One region of the Arthrobacter sp. AG367 genome, then DNA from elsewhere that is predicted to be linked to it. Evidence: riboswitches for the same ligand, from Rfam matches in the RefSeq annotation. Region 1 holds a riboswitch; each other region holds the start of a gene.

Region 1 (2,193 bases):
CCCGGCCCAGGAGCGGCGCGTTGTCAGGGGTACCGGGGCGGGCGCGGGCGGTGCATTCCAGGAGTTCGAGTTCAGCGACGGCGGGCACCAGAGCCTGCGCATCCCGCAGCAGCTGGTAGACGCCGCCGGCACTCACGGCATCGGAGAGGGCGTCCTCCCGCTGCGTAGCTCCGATCACCACGGTCCCGTCCTGCCTGGGAACGATGTACACGGGGATGCCGTGGACCAGGCCGCGCACCGTTGACGTCACCAAGGGCTGAAGGTGGCGGGGAACGGCAAGGCGCAGGATATCCCCGTGCACGGGCCGCAGCGGCAGCTCAAGGCCGTCCGGCAGGCCGTCAAGCGCCCCCGCCTGCAGGCCATTGGCCACCACGGTCTCCGTTGCCAGCACCGTGCCGCCGCCGGCCAGGCGGACCCCGGAAACCGTTCCGCCCTCCCACAGCAGCCCGGCTGCCCGCTCCGGCACGGCAAAACCTTCCACTGCCCCGGCAACCGCCAGCTGGGGCTGCTCCTGCGCCGCGCCGGCCAGGGCCAGCCGCAAGGCGGCCACCAGGCGCCGGGGATCCACCTGGTGGTCCGCCGGGGTATCAAGTGCGCACGCAATGGCCGGGCTGAGCAGCGGCTCACGCTTCCGGGCCTCCCGCACGGTCAGGGGTTCCACCGCCAGCCCGTTGGCCTGCTGGACTGTGCGCAGGTCCATCAGCGCCCGGCGGTCGGCCGCGTCGGCACCCACGGCGAGGGTCGGCGTCGTCAGGTATCCGGAATCCGCGCCCGTTGCCCTGCCCAGCCCGGCGGCGAACCCGGGCCAGCGCGATGATGCGTCAAGCATCAGTTCCAGGAGCTCTTCCTCCTGGTAATGCAGTTCGCTGACGGGAGCCAGCATGCCGGCCGCCGCCCAGCTGGCGCCGGTACCGGGCGCGTCATCAATGAGGACCACCGAGCGCCCGGAACGCTGCGCCTCCCAGGCAATGCCGTGCCCCACCACTCCCCCGCCGATGACGGCAACGTCGGCCCGGAGGGTGGAGGGAATGGAGCTGCGGGCGGACCCGGGGTGATGGGTGAAGGGGGTACGCATGTGGGTTCCTTCCCTACGCCGGCATTAACCGGATCAGGTCAAGCGGTCGGCTCTGACGCCCTCTCAGCCCGGCGCTTTGTGACAGCCGCCGCGGGCTCCCGCAGTACCAGCCCAGTTTAGAGGAACTAGGCTTGCACGCATGAATGTGTCCACCCCATCCTTTCCCGCCGGCCACCACGCTCCAGCCACCGAAGTCGTCAATTCACGGGACAACGACGCCCTGAAGGCAGCCCGCCTGTACCTCTGCACCGATGCGCGCCGGGACCGCGGCGACTTCGCGGAGTTCGTTGACGCCGCGTTCGCCGGTGGCGTGGACATCATCCAGCTGCGCGACAAGACCATCGAGGCGGCCGAGGAACTGGACCTCCTGGCGGTGCTGAAGGAATCCGCGGTACGGCACGGAAAGCTGTGGGCGGTCAATGACCGTGCGGACATCGCCGTCCTCTCCGGGGCACCGGTGTTCCACATCGGCCAGAAGGACCTGCCGCTGGCGGCGGCGCGCACGCTGGTCAACGGCAACGCCGCCATCGGGCTCTCCAGCCACACCACCGGGCAGGTGGACGCCGCCCTGGCAGCAACTGCCGGACCAGCCGGGCTGGACTACTTCTGCGTGGGTCCGGTCTGGGCAACCCCCACCAAACCCGGCAGGTCCGCCGTGGGCACTGACCTGGTGAAGTATGCCGCCGAGGCCTCACGGCAGGCGGCGGACCCCGTGCCCTGGTTCGCCATTGGCGGCATTGACCACGGAAACGTCCACCAGGTGGCGGAAGCCGGTGCGCGCAGGATCGTGGTGGTGCGCGCCATCACCGAGGCCTCCGATCCCGCCGCCGCTGCCGCCTCCCTCCTCGACGCATTGGACGCCGCCGCCTGATGCCATATCGGCGGACTTGGAGCTACGCTGACTTTTGTGTCACATCATCGGCTGGCTCCAAACGTCCATGACCACAGGAACGCCCTGGAAGAGGCGTTGGGCCTGCTGCGCACCGAACTTGAACTGCCGGGACCGTACCCGGCTGAGGCAGTGGCGGATGCCCGGGCCGCTGTGGCAGCGCTGAAGCTTCCGTCCTACGACCTGACCGCCGTCCAGTTCGTGACCATCGATCCGGCCTCCTCCACGG
Region 2 (2,193 bases), 340 kb from region 1:
AAGGTGGCGATGTTGATGAGGGTGGGCACGATCGGTACGCCCTGCTCCACGAACCGGGGCAGGTGGCGCGGCAGCAGCCCCGTGGCGTGCTCAATGCAGTCAATGCCGGCGTCCAGCATTTGGTCCAGGGTGTCTTCGGCGAAGCAATGTGCCGTGACCCGGGCACCTTCATCATGGGCAGCCTGCACAGCGTCACGCACGACGGCGGCAGGAAAGGAGGGCGCAAGGTCGCCGGCGCTCCGGTCGATCCAGTCGCCCACCAGTTTGACCCAGCCGTCGCCGTCGCGCGCTTGCTTCCGCACGGCCTCCACGAGCCCGTCGGGTTCGACCTCCGCCGCGAAGCCGCGCAGGTAGCGGCGTGTGCGGGCCACATGCCGTCCTGCACGGATCAGTACCGGGAAGTCCCGGCCGCCCTGCATCCAGCGGGTATCGGCAGGTGAGCCGGCGTCGCGGACCAGCAGGGTTCCGGCGTTGAGGTCAGCCAGCGCCTGCTCCCGGGCAATGGCGGGTTCCACCGGGCCGTCGGGACCCAGGCCGATGTGGCAGTGGGCGTCGACGAACCCCGGCAGCACCCAGCCGTCGAGTTCCCGCGCCGGAGGGGCAGCGGGCCGGCTGAACGTGAGCTTGCCGTCCACCGACCAGAGTCCATGGCGTACCCGGTCCGGTGCGGCCAGGACGGGTCCGCGAAAGTAGATGATGTCTGCCATCGGGCTTCCTTTCGATGCCCGGTCAGGCTAGCACCCGCAAATGTGACACCGCCCTTCCGGGGGCCTGTGGTAGCTTCTTCTCTGACCACACGGGAGCCCTTGCAGGGGCTGAGATCGGGCTGACGCAGCCTGCGACCGTTGAACCTGTCCGGGTAATGCCGGCGAAGGAAGTGAGTATTCCCTTGAGTACGCAAAACACCCAGTTGAACCCTGCCCACCTGCCGTCCACCGGGGGTTCCGGAGCCGGCTCCACGCCCCAGGTGAACCAGTCCGAAGTGACCCGGTCCCTGGCGTCGCATTCGCTGGCCTATATCGACGACGCCGGGTCCGGCATCCGGGTACCCGTCACGGAAATTGCCCTGGAGCCATCGCCCAACGGCCAGCCGAACGCACCGTTCCGGACCTACCGGACGGCGGGGCCGGGAAGCGACCCCGTCCGCGGCCTGGAGCCCTTCCGCGCGGAGTGGATCGTGGCGCGCGGAGACACCGAGGCCTACAGCGGCAGGGAACGCAACCTGCTCGACGACGGCCGCTCGGCCGTCCGCCGCGGCGCCGCCTCCGCGGAGTGGAAGGGCGCGCAGCCGGTGCCCCGCCGCGCCGTCGACGGCCGGACGGTGACCCAGATGCACTATGCCCGGCAGGGCGTCATCACGCAGGAGATGCGCTTCGTGGCGCTGCGCGAGAACTGCGATGTGGAACTGGTCCGGAGCGAACTGGCCGCCGGCCGCGCCATCATTCCGAACAACATCAACCATCCGGAGTCCGAACCGATGATCATCGGCAAGGCCTTCCTGGTGAAGATCAACGCCAACATCGGAAACTCGGCCGTGACGAGTTCCATCGCGGAGGAGGTGGACAAGCTCCAGTGGGCCACGCAATGGGGTGCCGACACCGTTATGGACCTGTCCACCGGCGACGACATCCACACCACGCGGGAATGGATCATCCGCAACTCCCCCGTCCCGATCGGCACCGTGCCGATCTACCAGGCCCTGGAGAAAGTCAACGGCGAGGCCAACGCGCTGACCTGGGAAATCTTCCGGGACACCGTCATTGAACAATGCGAGCAGGGCGTGGACTACATGACCATCCACGCCGGCGTGCTGCTTCGCTATGTCCCGCTGACCGCCAACCGGGTGACGGGCATTGTGTCCCGCGGCGGCTCCATCATGGCCGGCTGGTGCCTGGCCCACCACCAGGAGAACTTCCTCTACACGCACTTCGATGAGCTGTGCGGGATCTTCGCGAAGTACGACGTTGCCTTCTCCCTGGGCGACGGTTTGCGCCCCGGTTCGACGGCGGACGCCAACGACGCCGCCCAGTTCGCGGAACTGGACACGCTCGCCGAGCTCACCCAGCGCGCGTGGGAGTACGACGTGCAGGTCATGGTGGAGGGGCCCGGCCACGTTCCCTTCCACCTGGTCCGGGAAAACGTCGAGCGGCAGCAGGAACTCTGCAAGGGGGCCCCGTTTTACACCCTGGGCCC
Region 3 (2,193 bases), on a different contig from region 1:
AGTGCGAACAGGGCGTTGCTGAGGGGGCCTCTGGATTCCGGGATTCTCATGGTGCTCCTTGGTCTGCCGCGCTGGTGACGGGAACGAACGCGGGACCGCCCATGGTGACTCCCATGCCCTGTCCTCCTCGAAACCCGCGAACCAATATAGTAAGCATGATTACTAATAAAAGCTAAGCAGGCTTCCTGTTGGCGGCAGGTCCCCCGGCGCCTAATCCCGCAGCGACGACCCCAGGATGTCGCGCAGCGCCTCAACCACAAGGTCATGGTCCTGCAGCTGCGGCAACCCGGAGACGGTCACCGTGGCCACGGCGCCCACGCCGGTGACGTAGATCGGAAAGGCGCCGCCATGGGCTGCATACCGGGATTGATCGAACCAGGCGTTGTCCTCGATCCGGCCGCCGCCCAGCCGGCCCCGCAGCCCCACCAAAAGTGACGGCACCTCGTACCGGGCGGCAGTGCGCTGCTTGGCGCGGATCCAGTGCCCGTTGTCCGGCGTGGCGCCCGGGAGCGCGACGTGGAACAGGACCTGCTCGCCCTTGGTGATGTCGATGGCGATGGGAAGGGACCGCTCCTTGCCCAGCTCCACCAGGAGCAGGCCCAGGTTCAACGCGTCATCCAGCGAAAAGCCGGGGAACTGGAGCTCCCGGACCTCCGCTTCGATGCGGGCGATCGACGCTTCCAGCGACCCCTCCAGCTGGGCGTCGGCGGAATCAGGATCGAATCCGGTCACATCCGGTGGAATGGCGCTCATGGCCCTCAATCTACCCCCGCCAGGTGTAAACTTGACCACGCCCGGAAGGGCAGTTCAAAAAGCCTTACCCATCCAAAAGCACCACTAATAACGACAGGGGAGCGCCGCCGTCGGACATCCTGGCACAAGCCGGGCACCGCAGGTGGGCGCTGAGAGTGCGGACAGCCGCAGACCCTCGAACCTGATCCGGTTAGTACCGGCGCAAGGGAGTCGAGTTCTCAAAGTGCCGCGGCTGCACGGCAACAGCCGTCAGCCGGGTCCACTTTCCCCTCCTGTTTCCCAGGAGGATCACATGAGTACTGCAGCAATCAAGAAGACCACCAGTAAGTCCTGGCGCGTCGTGGACATCGTGGTCGCCGCGCTGGTGGCCATCGCGGGCGGCGTCATTTTTTGGGCGTGGGACCAGGGAGCAGCCGCGCTTTCTGCCCCCATGAATGCCGCCTACCCGCCCCTGACCGGGCTGCTGGCGGGCGGCTGGATGATTCCCGGCGTGCTGGGAATGCTGATCATCCGCAAGCCCGGGGCCGCCCTGTTCTGTGAAACCGTGGCCGCCACCGGGGAACTCCTCATGGGTTCCCAGTACGGTGCCTCGGTCCTCTTCTCCGGCTTCATCCAGGGCCTCGGCGCGGAAATCATCTTCGCCATCTTCGTCTACCGCAAGTTCAACCTGCCCGTCTCCCTGCTGGCAGGCGCCGCGGCTGGATTCTTCTGCGGACTGAATGACTCATTCGCACCGTGGGGCTGGAACATCGCCTACTCCGGTGCGGACAAGCTGGCGTACATCGTGCTGACCACCCTCTCCGGCGCCATTCTCGCCGGCGCCCTGTCCTGGCTGGCCACCCGCGGCCTGGCGCGTACCGGCGTGCTGAGCTCCTTCGCTTCGCGCAAGGCCGCCACGGAGCCTGTCTTCTCCTGATGGCACCAGCCCAGCGTGACGGCGGCACCGTCCGCCCTGCCGCCGTCACAGCCCGGGGCTGGGGGTGGCGGCACGCCGGCAGGGCCAAGCCTGCCGTCCATGCGCTTGACCTGGACATCAGCCCGGGGGAGCGGGTGCTCCTGCTCGGCCCCTCGGGCGCCGGGAAGTCCACGCTCCTGCACGCGCTCGCAGGGGTGCTGGGGGACATCAACGACGACGGCGGCGAGGCGGGGGACGCCGACGAGTCGGGTTCGCTGCTGGTTGACGGCGCCGTGCCCCGCGCCCAGCGCGGGCGCGCCGGACTTATGCAGCAGGACCCCGAGACGCAGGTGGTCCTGTCGCGGGTGGGGGACGACGTCGCCTTCGGTGCCGAAAACCTTTCCGTCCCACGAGAAGCAATCTGGGCGCGCGTGCACGAGGCGCTCGCCGACGTCGGACTGTCCCACCTGCCGCTGGACCACCCGACGTCGGCCCTGTCCGGCGGGCAAAAGCAGCGCCTGGCGCTGGCCGGCATCCTGGCCATG
Region 4 (2,193 bases), 620 kb from region 1:
CTGCTGCGCGGATCCGGCCCAGAAAAGCTGCTCGGCCTCCGAGGGGGCCAGCGCGCTGGCCCGTGCCAGCACCCTGGAGTAGCCGTTCAGGTAGAGGGCATCCTGCGCCAGGTAGTAGGCAAAGTCCTTCTCCGGAAGGTCTCCGGACGCCAGGCCGTGGATGAAGTCCAGTGCGTAGATGTCCGCCAGGTCCTGTTGGGCTTCCGACCACAACCGGGCCGCGAAGCCGCCCTCCTCCAGGACCGGCCGCACGTGGTGGAAGTGGTGTACGGGGCCGTTCCCCTGGCCCACCTCCAATTGGCCGGAGTTCTCAAGTGCGCCGGCCAGCCAGGGCTTGACCGTTCGCAGTGATGCCTCCCAATTGCCCAAACGGGCCTGGACTGTTGCCATGGCAGAGGACAGGGAACAGCCCGTCCCGTGGCTGTTCCGCGTGGAAACCCGCTTCCCCTGCACTTCCACCACGTCCGGCCCCAGGAGGCCCGAAGTGTTGACCAGCGCATCCGGGCAGTCGAGGCCTGAAAGGTGGCCACCCTTGACCAGCACGGTGGCTCCGGTGGCTTCCGCCAGGCGCCTGCCCTGGTCCAGCGCGGTGTCCCAGTCCTTCGCCGGCTCCGTGCCCAGCAGCAGCGCGAGCTCGGGAAGGTTGGGGGTGATGAGGTGGGCAAGGGGCAGCAGTTCCCGGAGCGCGGCTTCGGCGGATTCCTTCAGCAGCCTGTCGCCGCTGGTGGCCACCATGACGGGGTCCAGGACCACGACGGCGGGACGGGCCTTTCCGAGCCACTGGCGGACAGTGCGGATCACCGACTCGTCGCCCAGCATGCCGATCTTGACGGCGTCGATGCTGATGTCGTCACTGACCGCGTCCAGCTGCTGGGCCAGGAAGCCGGCCGGCGGGACGTGGACGGACTGCACGCCCCGGGTGTTTTGCGCCGTGAGTGCCGTGATCGCGGCCATGCCGTATCCGCCATGGGCGGCAATGCTTTTGAGGTCCGCCTGGATCCCGGCCCCGCCGGACGGGTCGGAGCCTGCAATGGAGAGGACGCGCGGGACATCGCGGCCCCCAGGCAGCGCGGGGGCCACGCCGGACGCTGTGGGCAGGGGCATGGAGAGGGTCGAAGACAACAGACATCCCTTCGCCGGTACTAGCCGGACAGGTTCAACGGGTGTGGATCTCAGCCGGCCTTCTGCGCGGCACCCCGTGTCGGGTTCCAGAGTAGCCGCTGGGGCGTACCCGGCGGAAAGGTGACAGCACCCGCGCATGCAGGAAGTCCCCGCCCGTGGACTGTTCCCCCTGGATTCATGGGGGAACAGTCCGCACGACGGGGACTTCCTGGGTGGCGCGTTGGCTGCGCCCTGGCTTAGAGCTCCGAGGCGGGGACGCCGACGCCGAGGATGATCGGTTCCCCTGCCGGCTTGCCGGGCTCCGCCGCAGCGGGCTGTGCTTTGGCGGTGTCCGGGGCCTTGGCTGCGTGCGAGTGCCCCGCGCCTGTCGCCTGGACGTTCTCGTGGTGCTGGACAACGGTTTCATTTGCGGCACCCTGGGCACGGCTGGCAGCGCGGTGGCGCCGCGGCCTGCGTTGCCGGGACTGCTCCAGCGTGTGGTCGGAGTAGTCCTTTTCCGCCGGAGCTTCCACGGCGGCACGCGCCTCCGCTCCCCCGCCGGGCTGCTGTTCGGGCACCGACTGTTTGGGCGCTGACTGTTCGGCCGGCTTCACCGTGTCTGCGGCCTTGGCGGGCGCGTTCTCCACGGGGGAAGCCGGCTGGCCGAGGTGGGCAAAGGCTTCCGCGAGCCGGTCCAGCGTGAGGGCGGGCCTGGGATGCTGGTCCTCAGCGTGCTCCACGAAGGGAAGCGGGACTTCCTCGCCGCCGAAGGTCAGGACAGCTGCGGGGCGTGCCGGGCCATCGGCGTCGTGCTTCTCTTCAATAGGGGCCTGCGCAGGCTCGGCGGACGGTGCCTGCCGGGTGGCTGCCACCTCATCGTCATGCAGGTGGGCCGCATGGGCGGCAGCCGCGATGTTCGCCAGGGCAAGCCGGGTGGCCTCTGCCTTTGCGTGCCGCTCTGCGTCTGTGGGGTCCGGAAGGACGGTGTGGACGTGGACAGCAGGCGCCGGGGCAGCCTCGGGCTGCTGGCCGCCGCGTCCCCGCCGCCGTTTGCGCTCGGGACGGACTCCGGGCTGGCCGCCATCGGCCCGC

Evidence for each region. A riboswitch is a leader RNA that binds a small molecule or an ion and turns the genes downstream of it on or off. The one in region 1 is predicted to bind thiamine pyrophosphate.
Region 2: linked by a shared signal. The riboswitch ahead of thiC (phosphomethylpyrimidine synthase ThiC) and the one ahead of thiO (glycine oxidase ThiO) in region 1 are both predicted to bind thiamine pyrophosphate.
Region 3: linked by a shared signal. The riboswitch ahead of FB478_RS07620 (ECF transporter S component) and the one ahead of thiO (glycine oxidase ThiO) in region 1 are both predicted to bind thiamine pyrophosphate.
Region 4: linked by a shared signal. The riboswitch ahead of thiD (bifunctional hydroxymethylpyrimidine kinase/phosphomethylpyrimidine kinase) and the one ahead of thiO (glycine oxidase ThiO) in region 1 are both predicted to bind thiamine pyrophosphate.

Annotation. Positions count from the first base shown of each region.
Region 1 is NZ_VIVE01000001.1:1,418,194-1,420,386, forward strand. Features, by position in the region: gene thiO (glycine oxidase ThiO) at 1-1,075, opposite strand, end outside; TPP riboswitch at 1,068-1,187, opposite strand; gene thiE (thiamine phosphate synthase) at 1,215-1,946, shown strand; gene FB478_RS06560 (RNB domain-containing ribonuclease) at 1,983-2,193, shown strand, end outside.
Region 2 is NZ_VIVE01000001.1:1,075,251-1,077,443, forward strand. Features, by position in the region: gene FB478_RS05055 (amidohydrolase family protein) at 1-707, opposite strand, end outside; TPP riboswitch at 787-894, shown strand; gene thiC (phosphomethylpyrimidine synthase ThiC) at 890-2,193, shown strand, end outside.
Region 3 is NZ_VIVE01000002.1:121,938-124,130, forward strand. Features, by position in the region: gene FB478_RS07610 (iron-containing redox enzyme family protein) at 1-50, opposite strand, end outside; gene FB478_RS07615 (heme-degrading domain-containing protein) at 211-753, opposite strand; TPP riboswitch at 839-979, shown strand; gene FB478_RS07620 (ECF transporter S component) at 1,046-1,669, shown strand; gene FB478_RS07625 (ABC transporter ATP-binding protein) at 1,669-2,193, shown strand, end outside.
Region 4 is NZ_VIVE01000001.1:794,772-796,964, forward strand. Features, by position in the region: gene thiD (bifunctional hydroxymethylpyrimidine kinase/phosphomethylpyrimidine kinase) at 1-1,104, opposite strand, end outside; TPP riboswitch at 1,112-1,209, opposite strand; gene FB478_RS03670 (ribonuclease E/G) at 1,359-2,193, opposite strand, start outside.